DNA from 3 places in the Paenibacillus sp. p3-SID867 genome. Region 2 is predicted to be linked to each of the others. Evidence: riboswitches for the same ligand, from Rfam matches in the RefSeq annotation. Region 2 holds a riboswitch; each other region holds the start of a gene.
The links. A riboswitch is a leader RNA that binds a small molecule or an ion and turns the genes downstream of it on or off. The one in region 2 is predicted to bind cyclic di-AMP.
Positions count from the first base shown of each region.

Region 1: it holds a riboswitch for cyclic di-AMP, as region 2 does, so the genes downstream of both, M4D81_RS29285 (C40 family peptidase) here and M4D81_RS12765 (hypothetical protein) in region 2, are expected to answer to the same signal.
Region 3: it holds a riboswitch for cyclic di-AMP, as region 2 does, so the genes downstream of both, ehuB (ectoine/hydroxyectoine ABC transporter substrate-binding protein EhuB) here and M4D81_RS12765 (hypothetical protein) in region 2, are expected to answer to the same signal.

Region 1 is NZ_JAMBDM010000021.1:48,259-58,734, forward strand. It holds gene M4D81_RS29260 (sulfite exporter TauE/SafE family protein) at 1-132, opposite strand, end outside; gene M4D81_RS29265 (M56 family metallopeptidase) at 205-1,062, opposite strand; gene M4D81_RS29270 (BlaI/MecI/CopY family transcriptional regulator) at 1,059-1,490, opposite strand; gene M4D81_RS29275 (WD40/YVTN/BNR-like repeat-containing protein) at 1,561-2,487, opposite strand; gene asnB (asparagine synthase (glutamine-hydrolyzing)) at 2,641-4,512, opposite strand; gene M4D81_RS29285 (C40 family peptidase) at 4,790-5,269, opposite strand; cyclic di-AMP (ydaO/yuaA leader) riboswitch at 5,274-5,407, opposite strand; gene M4D81_RS29290 (four-helix bundle copper-binding protein) at 5,766-6,095, opposite strand; partial or broken gene M4D81_RS34990 (copper-translocating P-type ATPase) at 6,478-8,534, shown strand; gene M4D81_RS29300 (MarR family winged helix-turn-helix transcriptional regulator) at 8,608-9,075, opposite strand; gene M4D81_RS29305 (N-acyl homoserine lactonase family protein) at 9,116-9,961, opposite strand; gene M4D81_RS29310 (glutaredoxin family protein) at 10,090-10,329, opposite strand; gene M4D81_RS29315 (heavy-metal-associated domain-containing protein) at 10,351-10,476, opposite strand, start outside.
Region 2 is NZ_JAMBDM010000005.1:224,799-235,274, forward strand. It holds gene kdpC (potassium-transporting ATPase subunit KdpC) at 1-206, opposite strand, end outside; gene kdpB (potassium-transporting ATPase subunit KdpB) at 286-2,319, opposite strand; gene kdpA (potassium-transporting ATPase subunit KdpA) at 2,341-4,020, opposite strand; gene M4D81_RS34790 (potassium-transporting ATPase subunit F) at 4,051-4,125, opposite strand; gene M4D81_RS12760 (hypothetical protein) at 4,280-4,690, opposite strand; cyclic di-AMP (ydaO/yuaA leader) riboswitch at 4,825-4,993, opposite strand; cyclic di-AMP (ydaO/yuaA leader) riboswitch at 5,530-5,703, shown strand; gene M4D81_RS12765 (hypothetical protein) at 5,836-6,300, shown strand; gene M4D81_RS12770 (proline dehydrogenase family protein) at 6,361-7,281, opposite strand; gene pruA (L-glutamate gamma-semialdehyde dehydrogenase) at 7,483-9,030, shown strand; gene M4D81_RS12780 (serine hydrolase domain-containing protein) at 9,103-10,476, opposite strand, start outside.
Region 3 is NZ_JAMBDM010000012.1:50,713-61,188, reverse strand. It holds gene rnhA (ribonuclease H) at 1-228, opposite strand, end outside; gene M4D81_RS23320 (hypothetical protein) at 257-481, opposite strand; gene M4D81_RS23315 (helix-turn-helix transcriptional regulator) at 650-1,609, shown strand; gene M4D81_RS23310 (DinB family protein) at 1,686-2,210, shown strand; gene M4D81_RS23305 (DUF2179 domain-containing protein) at 2,325-2,855, opposite strand; gene thpD (ectoine hydroxylase) at 2,852-3,760, opposite strand; gene M4D81_RS23295 (ectoine synthase) at 3,775-4,167, opposite strand; gene ectB (diaminobutyrate--2-oxoglutarate transaminase) at 4,164-5,456, opposite strand; gene ectA (diaminobutyrate acetyltransferase) at 5,473-5,985, opposite strand; gene ehuA (ectoine/hydroxyectoine ABC transporter ATP-binding protein EhuA) at 6,011-6,868, opposite strand; gene ehuD (ectoine/hydroxyectoine ABC transporter permease subunit EhuD) at 6,883-7,545, opposite strand; gene ehuC (ectoine/hydroxyectoine ABC transporter permease subunit EhuC) at 7,548-8,201, opposite strand; gene ehuB (ectoine/hydroxyectoine ABC transporter substrate-binding protein EhuB) at 8,203-9,036, opposite strand; cyclic di-AMP (ydaO/yuaA leader) riboswitch at 9,413-9,558, opposite strand; gene M4D81_RS34720 (exosporium glycoprotein BclB-related protein) at 10,047-10,476, shown strand, end outside.

The sequences.
Region 1 (10,476 bases), on a different contig from region 2:
AATTTGACACGGTGCCACTGAACCGACAAACCCCAAAAACATAACAGAAAGAAGTGCTATATTCGAAGAGTACGCTACCTCAGTTAATGGACTAGCAACGACGTTGGTTATCCAGTTGAATATTTCATACACGTCCTTAAATCACCTCAGCAATAATCTTACCGTAAAAACTACACGTAGTAGTGTTTAAAATAAAAAAAGGGCTCATGAACATCCGCCCGATATCAAACCAATCATGATGCCAAAAATAATAATGGTTGACAGAAGAGACTTGCAGTAGGAAAAGGGAATATGAAGCGGTTGATCCGGCTGAAGCACTTGTAATATTCGGTAATTTATTGCTGTATTTGCAAAGGGCACAGCTACGGTTACATGTCGATTATTTACCAAAGTGGACAACTTCAATAATACATTACCTAAGTGATATTCCGATTTCATATGTCTTAGAGCAAAACGATCCGCAAGAAGTTCCTTCCTAGTTGCAAACTGATTGCTCAATGTTTTTAATAATGGAATATACCCCATGCTCTCTGTCAGTAAAACGACCAGGAACATTTGAAGCGGATCGCGTCCCCTGCAGTGATACCATTCATGGAGTAATATTGCCCTGACTTCCTCTTCGTTGAACAGGTTCATAACTCCAGTAGAGATAACGATACGTGGATGCCAAATCCCCATTGCCAAAGCAATAAATGCGTCATCTCTAACAACTATAATTTCTGTATTCCAATCCTGGTATACCTTGTTTAGGTATAACGTTTGCTGATGATCCGTATTATTTCTAAACATCCGCATCCATTTCCAAGTCAAGAATAATTGCCTACCTGATCTGCCAACTAATCGCACTACTGTATACAAAATGACAAGATTAAATAAAACTTTAATGATGTCATGCCCCAAAGTGTCTTCCTGTATAGCGGTTAAGCAGTATTGTATTATATTCCAATTGAGTGGCACACCTAGTACTTGATGCGCGACATACCAACCCATTTGGATCAACACAAATGAGCCCGTGAGTAACATGATTAAAAAAATCAGATTTGTTTTTACAGCCGATTTCATGATGAACTCCCGTGATTCATTTGGTTCAGTTTATCTTGAAGCTTAGAGATTAATTTAGGATCTGCATCATCTAATGCATCGATCATATGACCAACAACTAACTCTCCAAATTCGCGGATCAGTCCTTGTGTAACCTCTTTAGTTTGTTCTGATAAGAATTGTTCTTTGGTTTGTATAGGTTCAAAAAACGTTAATCTTGCTCTACCGCTACCCTTGGAGGTTTTTTTCAGCAGTCCTTTCTCAATCAATCGATTCATAACAGTCATTACGGTATTAAATGAGAGTGGTTCTTCTTCACTTACAATGGTTTGTACATCACGAATCGTTGTTTTTTTTGATGCCCATAGAATTTCCATAATTTTCGCTTCCAGCGGACCAAAGAATTGATTTAGACCTTGTTCATGCATGTTAAACTTTTTAATTTTCAATTTCCTCACCTCTGTAACTACAAATTGTAGTAACAATTAGTAGCACTGTCAATTGTAGAAGGCGAATTAATTACTTCGTTTTTGTCCAATTCTCTCCGCCGTTACTACTTTCATAAACAGAATAACGATCTGTTATAATAACGAGACGGTTGCTGTCCTGTTTAGCTGCTTTAATACCAAGTGGCATTTCCCCATTCAATTCTATGTCCATCGCCGTCCATGTTTTCAAATCCATTGATTTTTGGAATCCGCTTTCCGTCATAGTAACTACTTCTTTATTAGGTAAAGTTATGACTTGATAAACCGGATCATTGGTCAGTTTGTTTTCTTGAATTGTTCCATTTTGTATATCATACCGCACAAGTCCCGTTTCCGTTGCAGCCAAAATGGATGATGACGATCCGGTCATCATTGTAATAGAATATGCACCGGCAGGTAAACTTGTTATATTCGTCCACGTATTCCCGCCATCCTTCGTTTCATACAGATTATCCCTCTCACCGGCTAACAATGTAAATAAATGATTCGGATCATCTGGGTCCATTGTTAAATAATGGGCATCTGGATCATCGGGTTTTGCTTCATTAGGGAGTCCATTTTCAATTGTCTGCCAAGTTTCTCCACCATCAACGGAACGTTTGACAAATCCATGTCCTGATACAAAGATCCTTGTTGGTTCAAGCGGATCAATTTCAAGCCCCATGACATCATTCGTTCGAAGTTCTGGTAGTGTTCTTTGAAATACATCGTTTTTCAGCTCGTAAACACCTGTATGTGTCCCTACCCAGACCGTTTCATTACTAGGCGAGTAGCTAAATATATGTGGATGTGTGTTAGAGTCAGCATTCAGTGTATCAAGCGTGGTATCATTCGATTTTTTCACACTTCCCCAAATAGCAAAACCAATCAAGACAATCATAACCACAGAAAATAATGATCCGATACCTAACGATATTCCCTTCCTTTTTTTCTTTGATTTCTTATCCGTCATCATCATTCTCCTAACTTGAGTATAGAATAACTCCTATTATAGTTGGTAAATGTGTAGATTTTGTGAGCCTCATTCTCTTAGACCATTTAAGCCAAGGTTTAACCCATCAACTTAGAAAGTAAAAAATGAGAGGTCTACCCCCTCATTTTAACAACTAATTTATATCACGAGTCTAACTGAATTTTCATGTATAAAAACCGAGTGCCACAAGGCAAAAATATAAATGGTCCATATTTTTCTTGAGTTGTCGACTTTCCCATTACGGTGTTCCTTTAATAGACCAACAACATGATCTATTTGAATCCATTCTTCAATACCACTTATAATGATTTGTTCGATCATGATATCTCCGATAGATCCCATAAGCCATTTCTTTAAAGGTACTGGAAAACCTAGCTTGGGACGATTCAGTACATGATTAGGTACAATGTCCTCCATCGCTTTACGAAGTACATATTTCGTTGTTTTATTTGTTACACGGTATGATGATGGTATTTTACGAGCTATTTCAAACACTTCTTTGTCTAGAAATGGCACACGAACCTCTAAGGAATGTGCCATGCTCATTTTGTCAGCCTTCATTAGAATATCGCCAGGTAACCAGAAGTTAAGATCGATTAATTGCATTCTGCTAATATCATCAAGGTCTTTCGAAGTCTCATATATTTTACTGGTCAGTGCAGTTGTAGGTTCCCAATTCGCTTTCAAATTTACCATTGAAGACAAGACAAGTCTCTTTTCTTGTTCGTTAAAGATCTTAGCATTCCCCAAAAATCGTTCTTCTAAAGGAGTTAAGCCTCTTTTCATATAGTTTTTGCCATAAAAATTGAACGGAATTTCGTCTATAAATTGCTTGATGTTCCGTTTTAGGTTCGTAGGTATCCACGATAATGGTTTAAGTGAGGAGGGCTCTCTATAAATACGATATCCTCCAAACAGCTCGTCAGCACCTTCACCTGATAATGCGACAGTAATATGCTCTCTTGCCACTTGGGAAAGTCGATAGATCGCAATTGCAGACGGATCTGCTATGGGCTCATCCATATGCCACACAGCCTTAATCGTATCCTCAAAAAAACGATCAACCGATATCACTTCATCAAAATGATCTATACCCAGTTCAGTTGCCGTCCTTTTAGCATATATATTTTCATTATGCTCGCCTTCAAAACCTACCGAGAAGGTTTTTACAGGCCCTCTCTTGCTAAGATAACTGGCAATCGATGTTGAGTCTATTCCCCCAGATAAAAAACTCCCAATCGGCACATCACTCTGGGTATGAAGATTCACAGATTCATTAAGTTTATACCGGATCTCTTCAATAAATGTTTCAATTGGCCGATGTTCCGGTTCGAACTTAGTTTCCCAATATGTTTGATTCTTTATATTTCCCCATTGATCGACAATCAAATAGTGACCCGGTTCAAGCTTTTTTATTCCAGCAAACATTGTATCTGGTTGGGGCACATACTGTAATGTTAGATAATGGAACAGACTTTTTGAGTTAACGGCGGGTTTCAGACCATCTAAAGAAAGGATACTTTTAATTTCGGAGCCAAAGGCAAATTGAGTGTTATCCGTATAGTAATAGAATGGTTTTATTCCGAAATGATCACGAGCAGCAAATAATTGTTTTTTCCTCCGATCCCATATTGCAAATCCAAACATTCCACGCAGTTTTTCTAAACAATGGTCCTGATACTCCTCATATAAATGTATGATGACTTCAGAATCTGTGTTCGTTTTAAACATATGACCAAGGTCTTCAAGTTCTCTTTTTAATGATTGATAGTTATAAATCTCACCGTTAAAAACTAGCCAAAGGCTCTGATCTTCGTTGGAAATAGGCTGGCTGCCGTGTTCCAAATCAAGGATCGACAAACGGGTAAATCCTAAAGCAATCCTATCTACCAACCTAATGCCCGTTTGATCGGGACCACGATGTTTGATTGCATCGGTCATTTTTCTAATTGCTACCGTCGTTGGCAGCGAATTGTTTTCAAACATCAAAAGCCCTGTAATCCCACACATAGAAAAAGTCTTCCCTTCCGGATTATTAACTACGTAATGTAGTGTTTTTAATAAAAAAATTGATCCTTGTTTAAAAACATCAAGAAATCAATAATATATTATATACTACGAATTGTAGTTTATTTAATTTAACTAGTCAATTTTTCATTTTATGGTATTTCCATTGAAGATTAATGAATTATGTTAGATTAAATTCTTAACAAGATTTAATTCATCCTGCGATACAAAAAAACAAACCCGTGGTTTTTACCAGGGCTTGTCTAATTACAAATAAGTACTAGTGCAATCCACCAACCATTTTTGTATAACTTTGTTTAGAGATTGTACGTCTTGCTGTAACGTATCGATCCTTATAGTATGATTCCGATAAATTACTAACCCTTACTCCCTTACTACTGGAAGAATGAGCAAATTGCCCATTACCGATATAAATCCCTGCATGAGATATACCAGCACCACTTGTATTAAAGAAGACCAAATCTCCAGGTTTGAGATTTTTCTTTGCAACTGGGGTACCTGTTTTTGCCTGAGCATTTGATGTCCGTGGCAGCTCCAAATTAAACTTATCAAAGATATACAAAATAAAACCAGAACAATCAAATCCACTCGATACAGAAGTTCCCCCCCACTTGTAAGGTGTACCAACAACTTGACTTACTTCTGTACGCAATTTGGATTGATCATCAGCAAACGCATTAGTCGCACCAGCTGATAAAATAACTGCAGACCCTATTAATGAAATCATGAATTTCTTCAAACACATGCTCTCCCTTCGGATGCCTACGGAGTTAGCTAAGGGTTCGGTAGAAGGCGCCCTTTATTCCTTTTCAATCAAGAATAATTCACCCGGAATGGTTCCCCCGTTTTCAAAAATGAAACTCGGCATTAAAAATTAATTTTTTGTAACGCTACATAATGTAGTACATTTTCGTATATGTTGTCAATCCCATCCTCTAAATCCATCATTTTTTTATAAAAAGTCGAGTTTCGTTCAAATTCACCCTATAAAGTACAAATATAAGGAGAAGTTCCGCTCTTATTGTATTATTCTTATATGAACACCGACTTCTTCTAAGTTAATTATTAAATACATTTTTGTAACCACTTCTTTTTCAGCATAAGCAGAAAAAACTGTTCAAGCAGACGTTGATCTGCTCTAACAGCTATCTCCAATTTATATATAATTTTAGTTATAACTTATAATCAATAACCCTCCTTTCTCACAAGGAGGGTTATTGATTATTGAGTCTGTTCTACGCTGCCATTGCTCTACAAGCCTCTGCACATCTAAAACAAGCTTCTGCACATTCTTGACAGTGTTTTACATCATGCATTTTACATTCTGTGCCACATTCTTCACAAACGTCGGCACAGATACTACAGATCTCACGCGCATAAACACTGTTCGTTGACATTGCATGCGCAGCAAAAGCACAAATATCAGCGCATTGCCGATCCAAACGAATACATTTTGTCATCATAGCTACATTCTCTTCATCAAGACAAGCGTTGTAACAATGATTACATGCCATCATACAACGTATGCATTCCTCGATACACTTTTGGTATTGTTCATGTGACATAGTCAATATCTCCTTTCGAATTTACGATTCAAGAATTTAGGATGCACAACACTTTTTATTTGATTCAAAAAATCAAATAATGTAATCACCTCGCTTTTCATACGATTTGTAACCTATTGTTAGGTTGAATATTATATAACCCGAAGTTATGTAGATTTTATGAGGAAACTGAACAAATTTGAAAATGATTATTCTTCATGAAGACGGAGTTTTGAATCCGTGATTACTTTACTCCTTTAGGTTTAAATTAGTATTAATGGGTAACAATACTACGTGATGTAGTCCTAACATTCTTTTCTTATTACGACATTAAACTAAACATTCTTATGAAGAGGTGAATTCAATGTATAAAAACTCCAAAAAGAGCGTGAAACATCAACTAATGAATAATCATATGCACAACCACGAAATTGACAATCATCATCAAGCTATGAAACACGACCATGACCATTCCGGATCACATCATAGTACAGGGCACCCCCAACATAGCGGGGATAAACATGCTGGTCATCATGTAGATGACTTTAAGAAACGCTTTTATATTTGTTTAATTATTACGATTCCAATCATGGCTCTATCGCCAATGATTCAGATGTTCATTGGTGTACATTGGCGGTTTCCATATGACACCGTTTTACTGTTTCTACTCTCCACTTTTGTCTTCATTTATGGAGGTAAGCCTTTTCTAGTTGGTGCATATCGAGAACTAAAACAAAAGAGTCCAGGCATGATGACGTTAATATCACTTGCTATCGTTGTTGCTTACGTATACAGTTCATTAATTGTCATAGGATTGACGGATGTAGATTTCTTTTGGGAACTGGCAACCCTTATTGTTATTATGCTGCTAGGTCACTGGCTAGAAATGAAGTCTATTTTAGGTGCATCTAATGCCCTAGAAGAATTGGTCAAACTAATCCCTTCTGAAGCACATCTTATTACGGAAAATGGAGATATCAAAGAGGTAAGCGTGTCAGAGTTAAGCCCAGAGCAAACAATATTAATTAAACCTGGAGAACGAATCCCTGTAGATGGAATTATTGTGAAAGGACAATCATCACTTGATGAATCCATGCTCACAGGGGAATCGGTCCCGGTCATCAAGAATCCTGGAGATACGCTCATTGGAGGGGCTGTTAACGGTGAAGGAGCATTAACCGTAACCGTAACCAATAGTGGTGAAAAAGGTTACTTATCTCAAGTTATTTCACTAGTTAAAGAAGCTCAGGAATCTAAATCTAAAACTCAAAACTTATCCGATCGGGCGGCAAAATGGTTATTTTATGTAGCTTTAGGTGCAGGGTTAATAACCCTACTCGTATGGCTCTCTTTGGGTTACGGCTTTAACTTCGCAATAGAGCGCATGGGACTGTGATGATTATTGCATGTCCACACGCTTTGGGTTTGGCTGTACCTCTTGTTGTATCAACCACTACCTCGATAGCAGCAAAAAAAGGGTTATTGATACGTAACCGTACTGCCTTTGAAGAAGCTCGAAAATTGAACGCTGTCGTATTTGATAAAACAGGAACACTAACTCAAGGTAAATTTGGAATAACCGATATTTTACCTGCATCGGGTTATACAGTGACGGAAATTTTAACCCTCGTTGGTTCCCTGGAAGCTCAATCCGAACATCCTATTTCTAAAGGTGTAGTAGAAGAAGTGAAGAACCGTGAAATAAAAATATCAGAACCAGAGTCATTTGAAGCACTGACAGGGAAAGGTCTTAAGGGGAAAGTTAACGGCAAGGATGTTTTGGTTGTTAGTCCTGGCTTTATGGAGGATCAAAAAATAGATTATCCTATTTCAGAGTATAATAAGCTGGCATCACAAGGAAAAACGGTTGTCTTTGCCGTTGTTGATAACCAATATGCCGGTCTAATTGGCCTTGCAGATAAAGTCCGGGAAAGTGCAAAGAACGCTGTGGAAAATTTAAAATCATTAGGAATCAAATCCATGATGTTGACGGGGGATAACAAGAAAGTTGCCCAATGGGTTGGCGAAAGCTTGCATTTAGATGAGATACATGCAGAAGTCCTCCCCCATCAAAAGGCTGATAAAATAACTGAAATTCAAAAAGAGGGTTATATGGTTGCCATGACGGGGGATGGGGTGAATGATGCTCCAGCCTTGGCGAAAGCAGATCTCGGCATTGCGATTGGCGCCGGAACGGATGTTGCAATTGAAACAGCAGATATTGTTCTTGTAAGAAGTGATCCAAATGATGTCGTTTCGATTCTCGACTTATCTAGGAAAGCTTACAATAAAATGATTCAAAATCTTTGGTGGGCCAGTGGTTATAATATTATTGCCATTCCACTTGCTGCCGGTATATTATATGGCGCTGGAATTGTCCTAGACCCTGCGATTGGAGCCATACTGATGTCTCTGAGTACTATTGTCGTAGCAATTAACGCCAAACTTCTTAGGGCATAACCCAAGTGTGCAACAATTACTGCAAGAGGCTCAAACGAGCCTCTTTTTTCTTTGGGCAAAGCGAGGCATCCCATTATTTCATAAAACCCCTAGCCTGCAGGCTGCTCGCAATGGGTTCTTCCGACAACAGTTCGCAAAGGAATTGGTTGATCGATTCTAACTTATCGTTATCGATTTTTCGAGATATCATCGTGTATAGTTCTTGCTCTACCAAAGTTACTCTTTTTGATTTTTCCACACCTTTATCGGATAAACGTAATATAACCGCTCTGGAATCTTTAGGGTGGGTATCACGAATAATGTATCCTTCCTGAACAAGCGTGTTAACGAGCCTTGATGGACTGCCACCTTCACATATTAACAGAAAGCCGAGCTCCTTCAATGAGAGTGGTCCTCTCTCTTCAAGAACCCGTAACACCTCAGCCTGTGATCCGGTAATACTTTCTTTACTCAATGCGGACTGCAACATACGTCCACCCTGTCTTTCGGCAGCAAGGATTAGATAACGTAATTGTTCAGCAAGTTCTATATTTTTTTTCAAGTTAATCACCATTCTCCGTAGCATACTTGATACGTAGAAATTATATCATACCATTACGCCTCGAAAGTAAAACTCCAGCGTTCGGATCATGGGTTGATAAGATAGGTGCACCACCATTTGTTTTTGACCATTCCCTAAGTTGGGTCATTGATGTTACAGCAGCCTTTTTATCATCTGCAACACCATCTGCTACCTCTCGCTCGAATTGTGGTTGTGTGTAGATTGCATCCCCGGCTAAGCAAACCGGCAGTCTTCCATTTACCAACAACGATTGATGACCAAATGTATGCCCTGGAGTCGGAACAATCACAAGGGAACCATCCCCGATTAAGTCATATCCATTTATAAATGCACCTGCTTGATTCATCTTTTCATGATGAATAATTTGATATTTATAATCAGGATTATAAAATCTATGCTTTTGATATCCATGCATGAACGTTGCTCCAAAGCGTTGGCCATCTGCCCATTCACGCTCACTAATGACAAATTCCGATTTCGTTAATCGAGCAATCCCTCCAACATGATCTGAATGCAAGTGGCTTAGTATCACATATCTGACATCATCAGGAGAATATCCGAGGTGCAGAATCCCCTCAGTTACCGATTGTGATTCACGGATATTAAATTGACACATCTTCCGATATTGAGGAGCCCACCATGGGTAAAAATTCGGTTCATTAACTGACGGATCTTCTCCAGTATCAAAGAGCACCAGACCTTCCGGGTGTTCTATTAAATATGTATTAATGGGAAGCCACTCAGTCCACTTCCTGGAAGTAAGAATCCAGATCGAGCGATTGAATTTACTTCCTTCCACCTGCTGAGGGTGAACTCGAACTGCTCCGGTTTGTATTCGATGTATTCGAAATGTTGGCGTTTCCAATATCATACATCCTCCCAATTCAAATTAAATGACACGTCACCTTTTATATGATAGATGACACGTCATTTAAAATCAACACAAACAAGCAAAAAAATAAAGCCGGTCTAATGATCGGCTTTATGTGACGTTTATTTTATGATTTCACTTATTTCCTTTAAATTTTCCGCAAACCCGATAAAAACCTTATTATCTATGACAATCGTTGGAACGATTTGTTTCCCCGTTAAGTCTTTAACTTCCTCGGCATACTTTGCATTCTCTGCACAATTGTATTCTGTATAAGGCACCTTTTGTTCAGTAAAGTATCGTTTCGCATAATTGCAGTCGCTACATGTCGGTATCGTATAGACTTTGATCGGTTCCGTCATCGTTCTCACTCCTTGTTTTCCTTAATTCGTTACTTCATAGCCCTTACTCCGGATAACTTCCTGAATATCGTTCAACTGTAATTTCGACTCATCATATTGAACGTGGACAGTACCTTCATCAAAATCGACTTTGCCTTCAACACCGAT
Region 2 (10,476 bases):
ACCTTTCCGCCGGAATCCGTGACCAAGCTGCCGCCAGCTTGCTTCGGCATGAGCAGCTGCGCGGCTCCCGTCGTAATCAGCGGATAGAGAACCCCGCATAACACGATAAATACAAGGCTCGTTCTTAGGGCCATGCCCAGGGAGATACGGGCCGCATCCGCCACAGCATGAGGTGCCGGTGATGATTTTTGCAATGGATTATTCATGGTTCCTCGATCCCTTCCTTCATATCTTCCACGTAAACCATTTTCGAGTTATCTCTATTCCCCGGTACGATTATCATATCTAGATCCATAGATGGACGATCATGTCGATCAGCTTAATCCCGAGGAACGGTACGATCACGCCGCCTAAGCCATAGACCAGCACATTGCGCTGCAGCAGCTTCGACGAGCTCATCGGTTTATAAGCCACGCCCTTCATCGCAAGCGGAATGAGCAGCGGAATGATGATGGCATTAAAGATCAGCGCCGACAGTATCGCCGACATGGGAGAACCCAGTCCCATAACATTCAGAACATTCATGCTTGGAATGGCGGGTGCGAACATTGCCGGAATGATGGCAAAATATTTGGCGACATCGTTCGCGACGCTGAACGTAGTCAGCGCGCCGCGCGTCATTAGCAGCTGCTTGCCGATGGCAACCACCTCGATAATCTTCGATGGATCCGAATCCAGATCCACCATATTGGCCGCCTCCTTGGCTGCGGTGGTACCGCTGTTCATCGCCAGCCCTACATCGGCCTGGGCCAGCGCCGGGGCGTCGTTCGTACCGTCACCAGTCATCGCAACCAGCTTGCCTTCGGCTTGTTCTCGGCGGATCACGGCAATCTTATCCTCGGGCTTGCTCTCGGCGATATAATCATCGACGCCTGCTTCTCGGGCAATCGTCGCTGCGGTGAGCGGATTGTCGCCCGTGCACATAATCGTCTTGATGCCCATCCGACGCAGCTGGTCAAACCGTTCCTTCATCCCCGGCTTCACGGTATCCTTCAAGTAGATTAGACCATAGATGCGGTTATCCACGGCAACAGCGAGCGGGGTTCCACCCTCTATCGCGATGGCGTCAGCGTTTGCCGTCAAATCCGAAGGGATGGAGCCTCCTTGCGACAACACCCAAGCCTTGACGGCATCCACCGCACCCTTGCGGACTTTTCGCCCATCCTTGAGGTCCATCCCACTCATCCGGGTCTCTGCCTTAAATCCGATGAATTCCGCCTCAGCCGTCATGCTTGAATCTGCTTCGAGACCTTCCTGCTTCAGCAGTTCCAGCACGGAACGTCCTTCCGGCGTTTCATCCAGCAGCGAGCTCACACCTGCCCATTGCGAAAGCGATGCGTGCGATTCGCCGCCGACGGCAATCAACTGGCTGGCCATCCGGTTCCCGAACGTAATGGTACCCGTCTTATCCAGAATCATCGTATTGATGTCACCGGCAGCCTCCACCGCCTTGCCCGACATCGCCAGCACATTGAACTGCGTCACCCGGTCCATGCCGGCAATCCCGATCGCCGACAGCAATCCCCCGATCGTGGTCGGGATGAGACATACCAGCAGCGAGATCAGCACCGGAACGGACAGCTCGATGCCAAGATACTTCGCAATCGGAGCCAGCGTAACGACAACGATCAGGAATATCAGCGTTAAGACGATCAACAGCGTATTCAGCGCAATTTCATTCGGCGTCTTCTGGCGAGAGGCTCCTTCAACAAGCGAGATCATCCGGTCGATAAACGATTCCCCGGGATCGCTCGTAATCCGGACGCGGATCGTATCGCTGACAACCCGCGTCCCCCCGGTGACCGAACTGAAATCGCCGCCGGCTTCTTTAATGACGGGGGCGGACTCGCCGGTAATCGCCGATTCGTCAACGGACGCAAGGCCCGCAATGACTTCCCCGTCCCCGGGAATCATCTCGCCCTGCGTGACGATCACGATATCTCCTTTGCGAAGATCCGTGGACGGCACGGATTGTACCCCTCCGTTCTCCATCACTTTATGTGCCGTCATTTCCTGCTTCGACTGCTTAAGGGAATCGGCCTGCGCCTTTCCGCGTCCTTCGGCAAGCGCCTCTGCGAAGTTTGCAAACAGCAGCGTCAACAGCAGAATGACAAACACAATCACATTAAATCCGGTATTGCCCTCTGTCCCGAAATAGGATGGAAATAACGTCATCAACAGAACAACCAGAGTCCCGGCTTCCACAACAAACATGACCGGATTTCTCATCATCAGGACGGGATTCAGCTTCGTGAAGCTGTCCCTCAGCGCCTGACGGACCATCTCTTTGGACATCGCTTTTTTTCTCGTATTATTCATGGAAATAGGCCACCTTTTCTATTAACGGATCGTCAGATGCTCAGCAATCGGACCGAGCACAAGTACTGGCAGGAAGGTCAATGCACCGATAATCAGAACCACCGCGATCAGAATGCCGGCAAACAGCTTATTATCTGTCCGGAACGTCCCGAGCGTCTCGGGAACCCATTGCTTCCGCATCAACGAGCCGCCCACTGCCAGCAAGGCAATCATCGAAATGTAACGCCCGAATAGCATGACCAGTCCGGTTGTGATATTCCAGAACGGCGTGTTATCCGACAGACCTTCAAATCCGGAACCGTTATTGGCCGCGGAAGACGTGTATTCGTACAATACCTGCGAGATGCCATGAAAGCCCGCATTGGTAATGCCCGCCTGCCCTGCATCCGTCATCAGCGCAAGTGCGGTCGGAGCCAGGATGATCAATGGATGCACCAGGATAACAACCGCAATCAGCTTCATCTCCCGCGCCTCTATTTTCCTCCCTAGAAATTCGGGTGTTCGGCCAACCATAAGACCGGCCAGGAACACTGCCAATATTGCATACATGAGCATGTTCATCAGCCCGACGCCTTTTCCGCCAAAAACGGAGTTCAGCATCATCAGGGACAGCGGCGTAATCCCTCCAAGCGGCGTGAGCGTATCATGCATGTTGTTGACCGACCCGGTCGTGGCCGCGGTCGTCACCGTGGTGAACAGGGAGGATTGGGCGACCCCGAACCGAACTTCCTTGCCCTCCATGCTGCCTTGCGATGCGTCGATGCCCAGCCGATTCAACGCCGGATTGCCATTGGTTTCAGCCGCATAGTTCAGCGACAGAAATCCGATGAACAAGGTCATCATCACAGAGAAGATGATCCATCCTTGTCTGCGGCTCTTCGCGAACAAACCAAATGTATACGGAAGCGCCGCCCCAAGACTCCACATGCACAGGATTTCGATGACATTGGTCAGCGGGGACGGGTTCTCGAACGGATGCGCCGAGTTCACCCCCATAAACCCGCCGCCATTGGTGCCCAGGTGCTTGATCGATTCCAGTGCAGCCACCGGCCCTACAGCTATTTGCTGCTCGCTTCCTTGAAGCGTCGTGACGCTGAGCGTAGGCTGCAAAGTCTGCGGCACCTGCAGCGCAACCAGTACCATCGCAATGATAAATGCGGCCGGGATGAACACCCGGGTGTGGGCTTTGACGAAATCCTCAAAAAAGTTGCCAACGGTTGTACCTTTGCTGGTCACCGCCCGGATAAACGCAATCGCCACGCACAGCCCGGTCGCCGCGGACGTGAACATCATCATCGTAATGACGGCCATCTGGGCCATATAGGATAATCCCGACTCCCCGCTGTAATGCTGAAGATTCGTATTGGTCATAAAGCTGATGATCGTAGAAAATGACAAGGTCGATTCCATATTGTCGATACCGTTCGGGTTGAAGGGCAATACTCTCTGCATCCGCAGAATCAAATACCCCGCCGCGACGAGCACGATATTTGTTATCACAAAGCTGATGGCATACCCTTTCCATGTCATTCCCTTGCGTTCTTTCAAGCCAATCAGTGCGAAGATCGGTTTCTCCAACCAGGAGAACCATTTATCCGTTCCATTCCCCTCATTGCGAAACACCTGATATAGATAAGTTCCGAGCGGCTTTACCAGCAGCACCAGAACGAGTATAACGATGGCAATTTGTAAAATGCCCATGACGAATGCCTTCCTCCTTCAGCTGTTCCCCTAGAATTTTTCAGGGTGAATCAGCGCATAAATCAAATATAGAAAAATAAAGAGCGTGCATATTAAAATGATCATCACGACTAATCCACCTCCGGTTCCGAAATGACCCGTCCGCACCAGGACATAAACAGCATGAGCAGTCCGTAGGTTCCTCCCAAGATAAGCACCATATATAAATCCTGCATGAATACAACCTCCTAAAACCTCATGGTCACATCAGCCAAGAAGCTTAGCTGACAATGGATGTAATCAGGAAGGATACCTGATGATGGTTCGTATGAAGCACCACATCGGCACCCAGTCCCTTGTATATCAATCGCGGATTGCTGGAATGGGTAATCACATAAATCGACTCCGTCGTCCATGTCCGGCAGATCCGTAAATAGCGGCAGCACAGGTTCAAGCTGCTTTCGAACAAATACACCTTGCTGACGGGAAACTCGGGAATGATCCAGGTTTGTTCATCCCTTGTATCGATAAGAATCATGTTGGTGCAGCCTAGTTCTCGCAGCCTCTCCTGCTCAACCCGGTTGTTGGCTATGGCCGCAAACGAAATGCGCATATAGATCAGCTGGCGGATAAATTCTTCCCCGGCCTTGTTCGGCGCGGATACCAGGATAAACTCCTGCGGTTTCTCCATCTTTTGTTCTCCTCCTAAAAAGTTCAGAAAGAGAAGACAACAACAAAGAAGCCTGGGGAAAGAGAAGAACTCTTCCCGCAGGCTTCTTCATCAGAACACGGTGAAATACACCGTGGCCCAAGTCCACGACAATCGTTGCCTCTCTCGATACGCTTACGAGGTTAGCTGACGGATTCGGGCGTGAGAGTCGCCCTACCCATAGACCGTTATCTTGTCCATGGGATTCACCCCTGAGAGATCAAATGCATCTCCCGACTGGTTCCCCCGTTCCTTTTCCATTCAAGGACTCAGCGAAAATTAAAAACGAGTAGCATGTTATTCTATTAGCCATTGACTAACATCCAGGTCCGACAAAACAGCACAGCTTCAGGTTCGAGCGGTGAGAGTCGCATCATCCTGCATTTCCAGCGAAGGCCCATGTTGCCCTCGCCCGAGATTCGATCCATAAAGAGCACGGCAGCTCTCACACAGCCTTTAGGTCTTCATGGAACGGCTGCCTGTATGCCAACCGCCGATGTCCGTCAATTCATAGTTCGTATCATACGTCCGGCCTTGCAGGAAGTAAATGTGAGCAAAAACACATGTAGCCTTATGTCGAACAGGATCTGACCGATTTCGCTCCATTATCTCCTGAATTCTGCTCTATACTATGTATTTCTCTTGTTTTCTTGTATTTATCGCAATCTATCGAGATACCGAGATTTTGCCATGATAATAGATGTCACGACCGAATGTAAGCGTTTTCTTTTACGGTTTTCATCGATTTTCGGAATGTATCCGTTCAATATGGCCATTTACTTTTAGAGTCCTCCGGCGTATGATTCATCCATCATTCGAAACATTCGTTTACGCTGAGCTCTCGACAGATCGGGAGACGGGGGAACCAAAACCGCCAACGGAGCTTCTGTTGGTGAATGGGGTGAATCCGCAGGCCTGATGATCAGGCATCGCGGTAGGGTGCTCTCAAGCCCGAATCCGTCAGCTAACCTCGTAGGCGCGATTTGAGAGAGAACACCACCCGAGCCTTAAGCGAAGCGGCCACTGTAGCAGGGCCTCTAACGATAAATAGGCCTGGAGAGCGGGGTTACTCTGCTCACCGGGCCTTTTTGCCGTGCATATAACATTCCTATAAAGGAGCGTAGACCATGACGAAACTCATCGAGGCCGCACTGGCCCCCGTCATCGAAACCACATCGCCTGCATTAAATGCAGAGCTCATCCGCTGCATGGAGATATATCGTTTCGACCGGGGCTCGGCTGAACGCTTTATCCCCTGGAGCGACCGAGATTGGAACTGCGGGTTGTTCAAAATCAGCTGTAAAGACGCGGCCGGGTATGCCGAATATGCGCTTCCAAGCACAAGAGAATTCGCGGATCTGGTCCGCTGGGCATCCGTCTTTACGAGGCTGAGAGGTATGCCCGTGACCGAGGCCGTTCGCTATGCCCAGAAGCAGCAGCAGTGGGGATCCGTACGAATGCAGCTCGCCGTATCGGCCCTCGCCGATCTGGAGGCCAATCTGCAACAGCACATCACCCGGAAGCGGTTAGGCAGCCTGCCGCTGGAGCGTTCCTTCCTGATGGACTGCTCGGAGGCGTATTATTCCTTCTAGGACAGCTGCTAGAAAGAGCTACCGTTCTCGCTTCCATTGCAATTGGCTGTTTTCCCCCGCTCACTTGAACATATTTTTGAGCACCATCATCAGGTTGGCCGGCTTCTCTGCCAGCCGCCGGGTGAAATACGGGTACCACATCGTTCCGTAGGGCATATAACACCGGATACGGTAGCCGTCCTGCGCAAGCGCAGCCTGATCGTTCATCCGCAGCCCGTACAGCATCTGAAACTCAAATTCCTGTTTGCCTATGCGGCTCTGCTCGGCAAACACCTTCACCCAGTCGATGATGTTGTCGTCGTGCGAAGCAATCGCGACGTAGGCTCCCTGATCAAAATGCATTTTGATCAACTTCTTATAGTTGTCAATGACCTCCCGCTTCTGCTGAAAGGCGATGGTTCCCGGCTCTTTGTACGCCCCCTTGACCAACCGCAGATTTACGCCAGCATGCATCAAATTGTTGACGTCCTCCTCCGTACGGAACAAGTAGGCTTGCATTACGGTCCCCACGTTGGTCAGCCCCTCCTTATGGAGCCGCAGCGTCATATCAATCGTCGCCTGGGTGTATGGCGAATCCTCCATATCCAGGCGAACGAAATTGCGGTGCTCTTTCGCCTTTTTCGCCACCATTTTGATGTTCTCGTACGCCTTCTCCAGATCCAGCGCCATGCCCATCTGCGTCGGTTTCAGCGATACGTTCGACTGCACTCCACGCCTCGCGATCCCTTCCACCAGCTTCAAATATTCCTCCCGATACCCGGCTGCTTCGTCCAGCGTCCGGATGCCCTCCCCCAGATGGTCCAGCGTGACAAGAATGCCCTTCGCGTTCAGCCTCTCGATTTCATCCAGCGCCTCATCCAAGGTATCGCCGGCAATGAATCGGCCCGCCAATTTCCGGCCGTACTTGATCGACAACCATTTCACGAGTTTATTGCCGGACACCGTCAGGATCACTTTGCGGTAAAGCTCGGTTCCGTCCATGCGCGCGCCCCCTCTGCAAGGTAAACCAAAAATGCACTCTATCTAACTCATATGCAAAAATCATGACGGCATGCAGGAAGACATACATATCTTACATAGAGGTTTTCACCAGGAGTTCCTAACCATGCCACCATGACGCATTCGCAGCTGGACCATTGGCCAGAAGCTTCGATTCATATCATGTTAAGGAGGGGCCTCCCCATGCGAGCATCTTTTCGGAACGAACCATTTATGGACTTCAACAACGAATGGAACAACAAGTTATACGACGCGGCGTTATCCGGGGTCGAAGCCGAGCTTGGCCAATCGTACCCGCTGGTCATCGGCGGTGCCAAAATCCATACGGAGCGCACCGCAAATTCGGTCAATCCGGCGCGCAAACGCCAAGTCATCGGCGTCGTGTCCCAGGCGGATACCGAGCTTGCCGAACAAGCCATTCAGACGGCAGCGCATACCTTTGAGACGTGGAAGCACACCGAGCCGAGCGAACGGGCACGCTATCTGTTCAAGGCCGCGGCGATCATGCGGCGGCGCAAGCTCGAGTTCTCCGCACTCATGACTCTCGAAGCCGGCAAGACGCGTGCCGAAGCCGACGCCGATACGGCCGAGGCGATCGATTTCATGGAATTCTATGCACGCGAAATGCAGCGCCTGAGCGCGCCCCAGCCGCTGACGGTCCACGAGGAGGAAGAGAATCATCTCTATTACATCCCGCTTGGCGTCGGCATCGTCATTCCGCCGTGGAACTTCCCGCTAGCGATTATGGCCGGCATGACAACGGCTGCCATCGTCTCCGGCAACACCGTTGTGCTGAAGCCGGCCAGCACCACCCCGGTCATAGCCGCTAAATTCGTGGAGCTACTGGAAGAGGTCAGCCTGCCTCCGGGAGTCGTTAATTTCCTGCCTGGCCCGGGTCAGGAAGTGGGCGACTATTTGGTGGATCACCCATTGACCAGGTTCATCAGCTTTACGGGGTCACGCGACGTCGGACTGCGGATTCAGGAACGCGCGGCCAAGACGCAGCCGGGGCAACGATGGATCAAGCGCGTCATCGCCGAAATGGGCGGGAAAGATGCAATCATCGTGGACAACGAAGCCGATTTGGAGCTCGCGGCGGACGCGATTACCGCTTCTGCATTCGGCTTCTCCGGGCAGAAATGCTCCGCCTGCTCCAGAGCCATCGTGCACGAGGACGTCTATGATATCGTGCTGCAGAAGGTGATTGACCGCTCCAAGAAGCTGGTGATCGGAAGCCCCTCCAATGCCGAGGCTCAGGTAGGACCCGTCATCGACGATAAGGCGTACCGTAAAATTCTCGACTATATCGAAATCGGGAAAAGCGAAGGCAGGCTGGTCCTCGGCGGTTTTCCCGGCGATCCGGAGGGGTATTTCATACAGCCGACGATCTTCGCGGACGTCGCCAGCACCGCTCGTATTTCCCAGGAGGAAATCTTTGGTCCGGTCGTGGCCTTCACGAAGGCAGCCTCCTTCGATGAAGCGATCCAATTCGCCAACAATACCGACTACGGGCTGACCGGCGCGGTGATCTCGAACAATCGCGCGCACCTGGAGCAAGCCCGGCGCGACTTCCATGTCGGCAACCTGTATTTGAACCGGAAATGCACCGGCGCCTTGGTAGGCATCCACCCGTTCGGCGGCTTCAATATGTCCGGGACCGATTCCAAAGCCGGCGGGCGCGACTACCTGCTCCTGTTCACACAGGCGAAGGCGGTATCGGAGCGATTCTGATTACGCCATGTAAAGAAACCTCTCCATGACAATGGAGAGGTTTCTTTATGTACAGCGATTCTTTTACCGTCTTTACGCCTTAACCTTGCCCTTAATCTCCCGGACCACCTTGCCCTCGAACGATTGATTCATCCAGTGCGCAAGACGAATGCCTTCCTCACCAAAGGTGCATTCCGTGGTTAAGTAGAATGGCGTCTCTGTCAGTCGGATGGTCAGCTTCAACGTCCGTTCATCCTTCCAGGTCATGGAGGCAGCATATTCATTATCCGCCATCATGATCAGCTTCGTGGTTCCCGTCTTCCACGCGTTGCGACCACAGACAACCGAATTGACGCCGTGTTCCCCCTCAAGCTCCATTACCGCGCCGTTTTCTTCAAACCGGACGGAGAACGAACGCAGCTTCGCCTCATTCTCTTCGAGATCATAGACGATCCCGGAGACGTCCTTCTCGACCGGGGATGCCGACTCATCGCTTGGCGGATCCAGCTTCAGCGCTTGCATCGTTTCGGTAAGAGAAGCCTCCGCTCCGGTGTCGATCGGCAGCGCATCAGGCCTCATCGAAGGTTGCAGATGCTCCCATGCTTCATCTAGCACAGCCTGCATGTCCCCAAGGCCGGAGGTAATCGCTATGACCGCATCCTGCTCCGGCAGCACGACGCAGAATTGTCCGAATGCGCCGTCGCCGCGGTAAGCCCCGTGTCGGCACATCCAGAATTGATACCCGTACCCCTCGGTCCAATCCGAAGAGGAATCCGCAGGTCCGTTGGATATCTGCTTGGAGGTCGCCTCCTCGATCCACGCCTCCGGGATCAGCCGCTGGCCTTCCCATACGCCCTTCTGAAGATAAAGCTGGCCGAACTTGGCAATGTCCTCGGTCTTCAGCTTAAGTCCCCATCCGCCGGTGTTGATTCCCTGCGGACAGCTTTCCCATGTGGCTCCATGAATGCCTAGCGGTTCGAACAGGCGAGGCTGCAAATAATCCAGCAGCGTGATGCCGGTAACCTTCTGCAGAATGGCCGAAAGCATGTACGTCGCTGCGCTGTTGTATACAAAGTGGGTACCGGGCTCATGCTCGACTGCCTGCTTGAAAAAATCATCCACCCAAATATCGGACTGGTTGGCAGGCTCCTGGGCATGTCCCGTTCCCATAATCAGCAAGTCGCGTATCGTCATGGCGGACAGATTCGGGGATGGATTCTCCGGCGTATTTTCCGGGAAAAAGCCGATCACCTGATCCTCCAGCGTAATCTGGCCCTCCTGGACCAAGAGTCCAATCGCGGTGGAGGTAAAGCTCTTGCTTAACGAGAACAGCATATGCGGTTTGTCCGCCTGATACGGCTTCCACCAGCCTTCCGCCACGACATGTCCATGCCGTACCAACATGAAGCTGTGGAGTTCAAGCTCCTTTGACTGAATCGATCGGATAAAGCGTTCGATTGACTGAGA
Region 3 (10,476 bases), on a different contig from region 2:
GCTTCGCTTGTAGTTTTTGGAGCCTGAACTGCCCGATTTGCCTCCGAACTGCTGCCCCCAGTAATTTTTATAACCGGCCGCATATGCCTGTTCCGCTTCGCTCCGGGATTCGAACGCCTTGAACTTCGCACCTATAAACTGATTGACCTGCTGTTGGCATTCGCCCCAGCTTGTATAAATTCCGGGCACTTTACCTACCCAGACTACATAATATTTTTGCTTCGCCATTATAAACCTCCATTCCGAACTAACCTCTCTAGCGTACTATATCACATCCTCCGAAACCAACAAAAAAAGCGCCATCGTCTCCGATCCGCTTTCTGTGTTTGATCTTATTCAATTGTTCCTGTTTCGTCGGCTTTACTCTCACATGCTGTGACAGCGCGCTGTAATCTTCGTTGGTCTTTCTCATTGAGACAGCTGACCATGTTCCGGCACGTTCCGCTTTGCGGAGCGCTTTTTGCGTTTTGGTACGGGCCATAAGGCTCACACTCCTTGTATTATAGAATTCCCTTATATTGTACGGCAAAATGGATGGGAATGGAACAAAAGGCAGTCCGGGATTTCCTCTCCTTCTTCATAAAACCTATGATATAATACGGAATCATTGGAGAATAGGTCCAATTAAGATAAGAGGGGTTGAAGCGATATGAAACTAGAGCGGCTCATATCCATGATTTATATGCTGCTGAACAACGAGATCCTGTCCGCGTCTGCCCTGGCAGAGAAATATAACGTGTCCCAGCGAACCATATACCGCGACATTGATGCAATCTGCGCAGCCGGCATTCCCGTTGTATCGTATCAGGGAGTGAACGGCGGTTATGGCATTATGGAGCAATACAAGATGGACAAAAGCTTGCTTGGCTCCTACGATGTCAGTGCCTTGATCACCATCCTGCACAGCATGTCCACGGTGTTTGAGGATGAACGGGCCATGGATACCATTCAGCGTCTGCAGACCATCGATCGTTCCGCCAATTCGGCATCGCAGGGATTGTCCATGGATATCGGGAGCTGGCGCTCTTACAACGAAAGCCTCCGACTTCTTCGCCGCGCCATTACCGACAAGCATGTGATCTCCTTTCAATACATAAGCGCCAAGAATGAACGCATTCACCGTAAAGTCGAGCCCCTGCGACTCATGTATAAATTCGGTTCCTGGTATTTGTACGGATTCTGCAGAACAAGGGCCGATTACCGCGAATTCCGAATTTCGAGGATATCGGAGCTGTCCCCCTCCGCCGAGCCCTTTTTGCACCAGCATTCGGAGGAGCACACGCACGGTCCTCATCTTCAAGAGCAAAATCAGCACGACCGAGGGGAGCATCATCCCTGGGAGCCTTCATCCGATGCGATGGAAGTCATCCTTCACGTATCCCCCCGGGCCTTGGCGAAAGCGATGGATCAATTCTATGATGTGCAGCGGGAATTTTATGAAGACGGCTCGCTCCGTCTCACGTTCAAGGTCCAAGATCCGGATTCCTGGTGGTTCTGGTCGACCCTGCTGAGCTTTGGCGAGGATATCGAGATCATTGAGCCGGCTGGCTTAAGGACGCTCATGCAATCCAAATTAGAAAAAATGCTGCAGGTATACGCAAAAGTATGACAGTCCGCTGTCATACTTTTTTATTTACAATGTTCCCAAGAAAGCAAAAACGAAGAAGCCAAAGGGGACGATAACAATGAATTATCCTGTAAAAATGTATGAGTATCATGTATGGGCCAACCAAGCGATATTCAACCGTCTGCTGGAGCTGCCGGGGGAATTGTACAATCAGAAAATAACGAGCATTTTCCCAACCGTATCCGAGGCGTTGATTCACATTTACACGGCGGATCTTGGATGGATCAACATTTTGTCGGGGATGGATATGAAGCAGGCTTTAACAGAGGCCTTCCAGCTTCGGGAAGAGCTTGAGTCCATTTCACTGGAGGACCTAAACCTCCGGTTTATCGAACTATCCGAGCGATTCGCGGCCTTTCTGGGCCAAAATCCTGACCTGGAACGGATCATCCGATTGGATAATCCTTATGCCGGGATCCGGGACACCCGCCTCTCCGAGATCATACTTCATGTCGTGAACCACGGCACCTATCATCGTGGAAATATTGCTGCCATGATGCGCCAGCTCGGAAGCTCCTCCGCGATGACCGACTACGCTTTTTTTTGGTACCAGAGTGAACCGGAGTTGGTCTTGCCTAAATAACTCGCAGCACTAGTGGCAATCCCCTGATCCGAAAATTCCATGCCGGTTCAGCCCGGCAAAAGCCTGATCCGAACGGGTTCGAAGCAGGCTTTCCTGTTTCCTGTTAAAAGCGTGTTACAGTTTGCGTCCTTCCGTCAATCGCACCCAGAAGCCGCCTTTAAAGCTCTTCGGTTCATGGGAGATAATGAACGCCTGCGGCGACATTTTGGATAGTGACTCCATCAACCGCCGCTCGTTCTTCCGTTTCACGAGAACTTGAAGCACGAGCCGTTTGCCATCCTTGCCGTCCGCTTCCCAGGCAGTCACGCCATACCCCTTCTCCCGCAGGTTCATCGCCAGGTTCGTCTCAACGGAATTCACGATAACCTGTACCACGATGTACCCGAGTGCCAGATACTCTTCGATACGACTGCCGGCATATACGCCAAGGCCGAAGCCCAGGCAATAGGCCGCCATATTAAAGGGATTGTCCAGATTTTGCAGGACGAGATTAAGGCCGAGCAAGTAAACGAATACCTCCAGCATGGCCAGGAGAGAGGCGATCCCTCTCCTGCCTTTGATCATCAGAATCAGACGCAGCGAAAAGATTGAGACATAAACCACGTTGATGCCGATGATGGAGCCGATAAGTGACAGCGAGATCATAAAGAATCGCGGGTGGCGATGTACTCTGGCCTTGGCTTCTGGCCCGAATACGGCTGCTTGACCTTATTCTCCACGCTGTTATAAACCATGAAAATATTGCTGCGCGGCTTCGGCGTAATATTGCTGTTCGAACCGTGCATAATATTGCAGTCAAAAATCACAATTGAACCGGCTTTGCCGACAGGCGTGTCGATACCGCTTTTCTGCACCATGCGTGTCAGGCTGTCATGATCCGGAACGCCGTACTCCTGTTTGCGCAGGGAATCCTTGAAATGATTCTCCGGCGTTTGGCCGATGCAGGCCACGAATTCCTTATGCGATCCAGGCACAACCATAAGCGGTCCGTTATAAGAGTAGTTATCCTCCAGAGCAATGGAGCAGCTCAAGGCTCTCATACGAGGCATGCCATCCTCAACATGCCATGTTTCGAAATCGGAGTGCCAATAGAACTCTTTGCCCGTGAAGCCCGGTTTGTAATTAATCCGCGATTGATGGATATACGTCTCGCTTCCCAAGAGATACTCCATGATCGCCAAGAGTCTCGGATGCCGGGACAGCTTCTTGAACACTTCATGGCTCTCATGCACCGCAAAGACCGATCGAACTTCGTTCCCGCCCGGCTCCCGGATCACTTCATCCTGGTTCAGCTCTCTTGCCGATACCTGTAAACTTCGGGCTTCCGCCTGATATACCGACAGCTCTTCTGGACCAAAGAAGTCTTCCAGAAATAAATATCCGTTGCGCTCATAGAAGTCGGATTGCTCCTGCGTTAACGCAGCATCCGGCGTCCATTCCGAATGTACGACAGGATCCTGTCTCTTTAGGATCCTGGGTTCCGAATGCACTCTTGAAGGATAAACGTCCAGTTCTTTTTCCTGAAGGGCCGACACATGATTATTACTCATCGCATATCATCTCCTTAGTCTGAAATTGGGGCAAACAGCGGGTAGGTTCCTTCCTTATCGTGAACTTCCGCGCCGGTAAGCGGCGGATTGAATACGCAGACCATCCGCATCTGCGAACGAGCTCTCAAATAATGCTTCTCGTGACCGTCCAGCGCATACATCATGCCTGGGGAAATAGGGTACGTTTCCCCCCCGACAATCTCGATTTCCCCCTCGCCTTCGATGCAGTACACGGCTTCGACGTGGTTTTTGTACCAGATCAGCGTCTCCGTTCCCGCCTTGATGAGGGTATCATTGAGAGAGAAGCCCATGCCGTCTTTTGTAAGCAGAAGCCTTCTCGAGTTCCATGTCGTTGTATCAATGTCATCCTTGGTATCCACGATCTCTTCCAAATGTTTAACAATCATGACAACCTCTCCTCTGCTGCTAATTGTTTGATACTGCTCTCAAGTATCCCCAATCCCTCTGCCAATGTGTTCATTTCAATCGTAAGCGGCGGCATTAGCTTTGCCACTTCGCTGTACGGACCGGACGTTTCCATAATCAGTCCATGCTCGAAGGCCAACTCGGACAGCCTGCCTGCGAGCTCCGGCTTATCAAAAGCAACCCCCTGAATCATGCCTCTGCCGCGGATTTCGCCGCCGAGCTGAGGATAATCCTTCACAACGCCTTCCAATGATTGGCGAATCCGATTTTCCCTGATGCCGATATCAAGCTGAAAATCTTTCGTTTTCCAATAATTCAGCGCTTCGGCTGCTGCAACGAATCCGAGATTATTGCCCCGGAAGGTACCGTTATGCTCCCCCGGCTCCCATATATCAATCTCCGGTTTGATCAGCGTAATCGCCATCGGCAAGCCAAAGCCGCCAATCGATTTCGAGAGGCATATGATATCCGGTTCAATACCGGCATCATCAAAACTAAAGAACGGACCGGTTCGGCCGCAGCCCATCTGGATATCATCCAAAATCAGCAGCATTCCCTTATCCTTGCAGATGCGCGCAAGCTTCTGCAGCCATTCCCGGCTGGCGGCGTTCAATCCGCCTTCCCCCTGCACCGCCTCGACGATCACTGCGGCCGGCAGCGGAATTCCGCTTCCCGGATCATCCAGAAGTTTCTCCATATATGCCATCGTATCCACGTCGTCACCAAAGTAACCGTCATACGGCATAAACACGGAGTGACTTAGATCCACGCCGGCACCCTGGCGCTTGAAGGAGTTGCCGGTTACCGCCAGCGATCCGAGCGACATGCCATGAAAGGCATTCGTGAAGCACAGAACGGTGCTGCGCCCTGTCACTTTACGGGCGATTTTGAGCGCGGCCTCTACGGCATTCGTTCCGGTCGGACCGGGAAACATCACTTTGTGATCCCACCCGCGCGGCTTCAGGATGACCTCCTGAAATCGGGTCAGAAACGTTTCCTTCGCACCCGTAGCCATATCCAGGCTATGCGTGACGCCATCCTTCAGGATGTAGTCGACTACCTTCTCGCGAATCTTCTCATTGTTATGTCCGTAATTCAAAGCCCCGGCTCCCGCAAAAAAATCAATGTATTCATTCCCCTGCGTATCCCACAGCTTCGCATTTCGGGCCTTGTCAAAAACCGTCTGAAAGCTCCGGCAATAACTTCTTACTTCCGATTCCAGCTTGTTAAACACAGTAAGCTTCGGTTTCTCCATGACTTGGTTGTCCATAGTTCCCTCCATTTGTTTAAATGTCATTGAAAAAGGGGCCAATCACGAATAACGGCTCATCTTCATGGGACGTTCCATCGGGGAACATCTCTGCTCCATAACCTACGGTTACGGTGCTGGGAATGGATTTCTCCTCGGCATAACCGAGAAACAAACGACGGGACGCCATGTTACTCGGCGATACCGTAGCTTCAATGTAACGGACGCCATGGCATGCCTTCTGATTCATCAGATTTGTCAGCATTGCCTTTGCAACGCCTTGCCTCCGATGCGAATTAGCAACGGCCACTTGCCATACGAACAGCGTCTCCGGATTGCGAGGAGAACGGAAGGCGGAAATAAAACCGATGATATCTCCTTCATGCTCGGCAATCATGCAGGTATCATGGAAGTAATCTCCAAGCAGCATGTAGCAATAGGGGGAGTTCAGATCAAGCGATCCGGTGTCGCGTATAAGCTCCCACACCCGGGTACCATCCCGGGCTTTCGGTCTTCGGTAAACAATTTCGGTATCGGTATCAACAGCCATTCTATACAATCACCTCTCTCCAGAACTAATTTCCGTTGGAACGGAATCGCTGCAGGAAGCTCTGCAGCCGCTCGCTCTGGGGATTATCGAATATCTCCTCCGGCGTGCCCTGCTCAACGATCCTTCCCTCGGCTCCGAAGATGACGCGGTCCGCGATTTCCTTCGCAAAATCCATCTCATGCGTAATCAGCATCATGGCCATTTCGCCTTCCTCCGCGATTTCCCGGATGACCTCCAGCACTTCGCCGACCAGCTCGGGATCCAGCGCCGAGGTCACCTCGTCAAACACCATAACCTTTGGCCGCATGACCAGCGCTCTGGCGATGGCAACCCGCTGCTTCTGGCCCCCGGACAGATTGGACGGGTACATCTTCAATTTGTCGGCCAAACCGACCTTACTGAGCATGGAGACGGCCCGCTCCTCCGCCTCCTCCTTGGATAAACCCAGCACTTTGCGTGGGGCCTCCGTCACATTGCGAAGCACGTTCATGTGCGGGAACAGATTGAAATGCTGGAAGACCATGCCGACATTGCAGCGCATCCGGTGCAAATGCTTTTCATTGGCCCGAACCAGCTTGCCCTTCTCTTCCATATGCCAGAGCAGCTCACCATCAACCTCGATGGTTCCCTCGGTCGGTTCTTCCAGCGTCATCAGCATCCGGCCCATCGTTGTTTTGCCTGATCCGCTCGGACCGATCACAGCCACCTTTTCTCCAGGCTGCATCTCCAGATCAATGCCTTTAAGCACCTGTAGATCACCAAACGACTTGGTCACGCCGGTATATTTCACAATCGGCTTTGTACCCGTAGCGATATCGGGATTTCCCTCCTGCTGCGGCACCTTCGACGCTTCCGCTTGCTCATCGATCACAACGGCATTCAATTGATTCCCTCCTTTTATTTTCCACGCTGCAGATTCATGCGTTTTTCCAGCCTTTGCACAAGCAATGAGGCGATATAACTGATGATCAGGAACAGAATCCCGACCATCGTATACGGTTCAAATGCACGAAACGACTGCGACACGATATTTTTGGCCGTCAGCATCATCTCCACAAGCGTTATGGCGCATAGAATCGGCGTCTCTTTAAACATAACAATCAAATAATTACCCAGTACCGGAATGATCGGCGGCACCGCTTGCGGCAGGATAATACTTCGCCAGGTTTGGGCTTTCGTGTAATTCAGTGCTGTGGCAGCCTCCCATTGTCCCTTCGGCACTCCCTCGATTCCGGATCGGTACACCTCGGACAGATATGTGCTGTAATGCAGCCCGAGACCGATCACCCCGGCATAGAAGGCCGGAATGGAAATTCCGGTAAGAAGCGGCAGACTGTAATACAGGAAGAAGACCTGCACCAGCAGCGGTGTATTGCGAATAAATTCGATCATTCCCTTGGTTATTAATGACAGCACCTTAAATCGGCTCCGCGCTGCAAAAGCAAGGAGCAAGCCGATGACCAATGCCACCGCGAAAGCGCAGATCGTCACCCATACTGTCATTTTTAATGCACTCAAGAGCTGGGGCAGGATATCCCATACATAGTTCCAATCCCACATGACTATAACCTCCCCGCTGTCCATTTACGCTCCAGCAGTCGAACTGCCAGCGAAACAAGCGTAGCAATGACAAAATACATGAGGAGCAGCAGCACCAGAATCTCGGTCGTCCAGGAGATGTAATTATTGCGGAGCACCATCGCCTGATACGTTAAATCCGCCATCGTGATGAAATAAACCAGTGAGGTGGATTTGATGAGCTCCACAAGCTGATTCCCGAAGGGGGGAAGCATTCGCAGGGACGCTTGAGGCAATATGACATTCCACAGTCTTTGCCAAGGCTTCAGATTAAGCGCTACAGCGGCTTCCCATTGTCCTTTCGGAACGGCCAACACGGCGCTGCGAACGATTTCCGAGCCGTATGCGCCGAAGTTCAGCCCGATCGCGAGGATCGCAGCCAGCATTTTCGGAAGCTCGACGCCGATGAACGGAAGGGCGAAATACAACCAGAACAGCTGCACCAGCAAGGAGGTCCCCCGAAAGACTTCCACGTACACGGCTGTCAACGTGCGAATGATCCACAGCTTCGACAGTCGGCATAACCCGGCTGCAAAGGACATCACGACCGCAAGAATGGCTGAAAAGAAAGCAACTACAATCGTGATCTCCGCCCCTTTCAGCAGCGTAGGGAGAAAATCAATCCACGAATTCGGCATGCTACTCCCCGCAAAGGGCAGCGGCCGTCATCTCGCCCGGGAGCTCTTCTTCTGTGAACCCGAACTTCTGCAAAATTTCCAGCAGCTCGCCCGACTCCTTCATTTTTTGAAGCTCCGCATTATAAGCCTCCTGGAACTCGGTATCCGCTTGGCGGAAAGCCGTAGCTCCATAACCGCGAACGCTTTCGCCGTCGATGACCGGCTGCTCGAAATCAGCCACGCGTTCGATGCTGTCGTCGCTGGCCGAATCCAGCATCGCCTGCAGGGACGGCCCCGTCATGGTAATTGCATGCACCCGGTCTGCCTGAAGAGCGCTAATGGCCGAGGCCTGATCGGGAACCTGCACAATCCGGTCCGCAGGAATGCCGGACTTTTCCATATAGCCGATTTCGACCGCACCGGTCATAACGGCGACCTTAGCTTGGTCATGATTGGCAATATCCTCATAACTTCCGAGTCCCAGCGGATTCCCTTGCTTCACCGCAATGGCTTCCCCGATGCTGTACTCCGGATTAGCAAATAATACGGCAGAACAGCGATCCGGATTAATGAACATGCCTGCGGTAATTAGATCAAACCGCTCGGCCTGCAGTCCGGCAACCAGCGATCCGAATTCCGTAAGCTCTCCCCTCATTTCCTTGATGCCAAGCCGCTCCAGAATAACCCTCGCAATTTCAACCGCTTCTCCTGTCAGCTCCCCGTTGGCCTCTTTATAGGCATAAGGCTTCTCATTCGCAAATCCCACGGTGATATACCCCTGCTCAATGGCTTGCTCCAATGTACTCCCTTTGTCACCGCAAGCCGCAAGCGACACCCCCATAATCAATGACAACATCAGTACAACCACTCTTTTCAAAACTTTCCACAACCTTTCATTATGACTTTGGTATGCTTAAAAATGGCATGTTGAAATTACCCATGTTAACACATATGTTAACTAGGATTTAACCTATTCAGATACCTTGCATGGGCCGGACCTTCAGGGAAGATGATTCATCCATCTCCTTCCACGCTTAAACCCAATGCCATCTGATCGATTTAATTGCTTTTGGTTAAACATTTGCAGGCCTTGCCCCTCCTCTTTAGCAGAATACAAAAAGACCACCAAACAGGGGATTTAGACATAGCTCCGCCAGCAGGGGGTCAAAAAATAGAGAAAAGGCCCCTAAAGAGAATTAAGGGCCTTTGTTATGAACATCCATTATGTATGCAAGACCCATCCACTGCTGACGAGGTTAGCTGACGGACTCGGGTAAGATGGTACCCTACACTCGTGATTCCAAGTGACTCGCCCCTGGTGAAACTGGTTCCCCCGCTTTCCGGAAAATGTATGCCGGAAACTAAGCGTGTGTCCATGATAAAGGGAACTTCAGGAAAAGTCAAACCCCTTTAACCGCTTTTTCTGGAAATTCAGAGGCGGAAATGCCGTTCTTCCAGGGCCTATGACAAGCATGAAAAATGCCTCATTCAAGCCTCTTCCCCAACGATACAGGAATTTTATCCCAGCCTCATTTTTCGCTATATAGCAGGCATTTGACATGCCTCCCTTACTCATTCATATGGTGGATCGTTTATGCCATGAATTACATTCGGATTGTGAAAGCTTTCCCCACACATTTACGGCGCAAATTTTTTTTTGAAACGCTGCGTTACAGAGCCTATGAATATCGTAGGGAGATCCGAAATTCATCCTATAGTTTTGCTATTCGTCAATAGATGAATGCCTCCGGGGCTAGCGTACATTCTGGAAATTATAGGTGTTTATCTATCATTTATGCGCTATTAACCCATGCCGTACCGAGAGTATTTGCGTAGTATAGAACAAATCTAAAGGAGGTGCTTCATTTGGAACGTTCTTCTAGAAAGAGAAAATTGTGTGCTCTTAAAAAAATAGAGAAAAAAGTCATTCATGCGAAGAAAAAGCATTGCCCGTCTCATGGTCATGGTGATCATAAAGGCCATGGCGGTGGCATGAAAAAGCGTCGATGCCCAAGAGCTATCCGTGGACCTGTAGGTCCTCAGGGTCCGATCGGACCGGTTGGACCGGTCGGACCTATCGGGCCTGTGGGACCTGCCGGACCGACAACCGGTATTGCAGGACCTGCTGGACCTGCTGGACCAGTCGGGCCTGTCGGACCTGTTGGACCTGTCGGACCTGCGGGACCTACTGGAGCTACTGGAGCTACTGGGGCAACAGGGGCTACAGGAGCAGCCGCAGGAGGAGCCATCATCCCATTCGCATCCGGCATACCGCTTGCTCTGACCACCGTTTTAG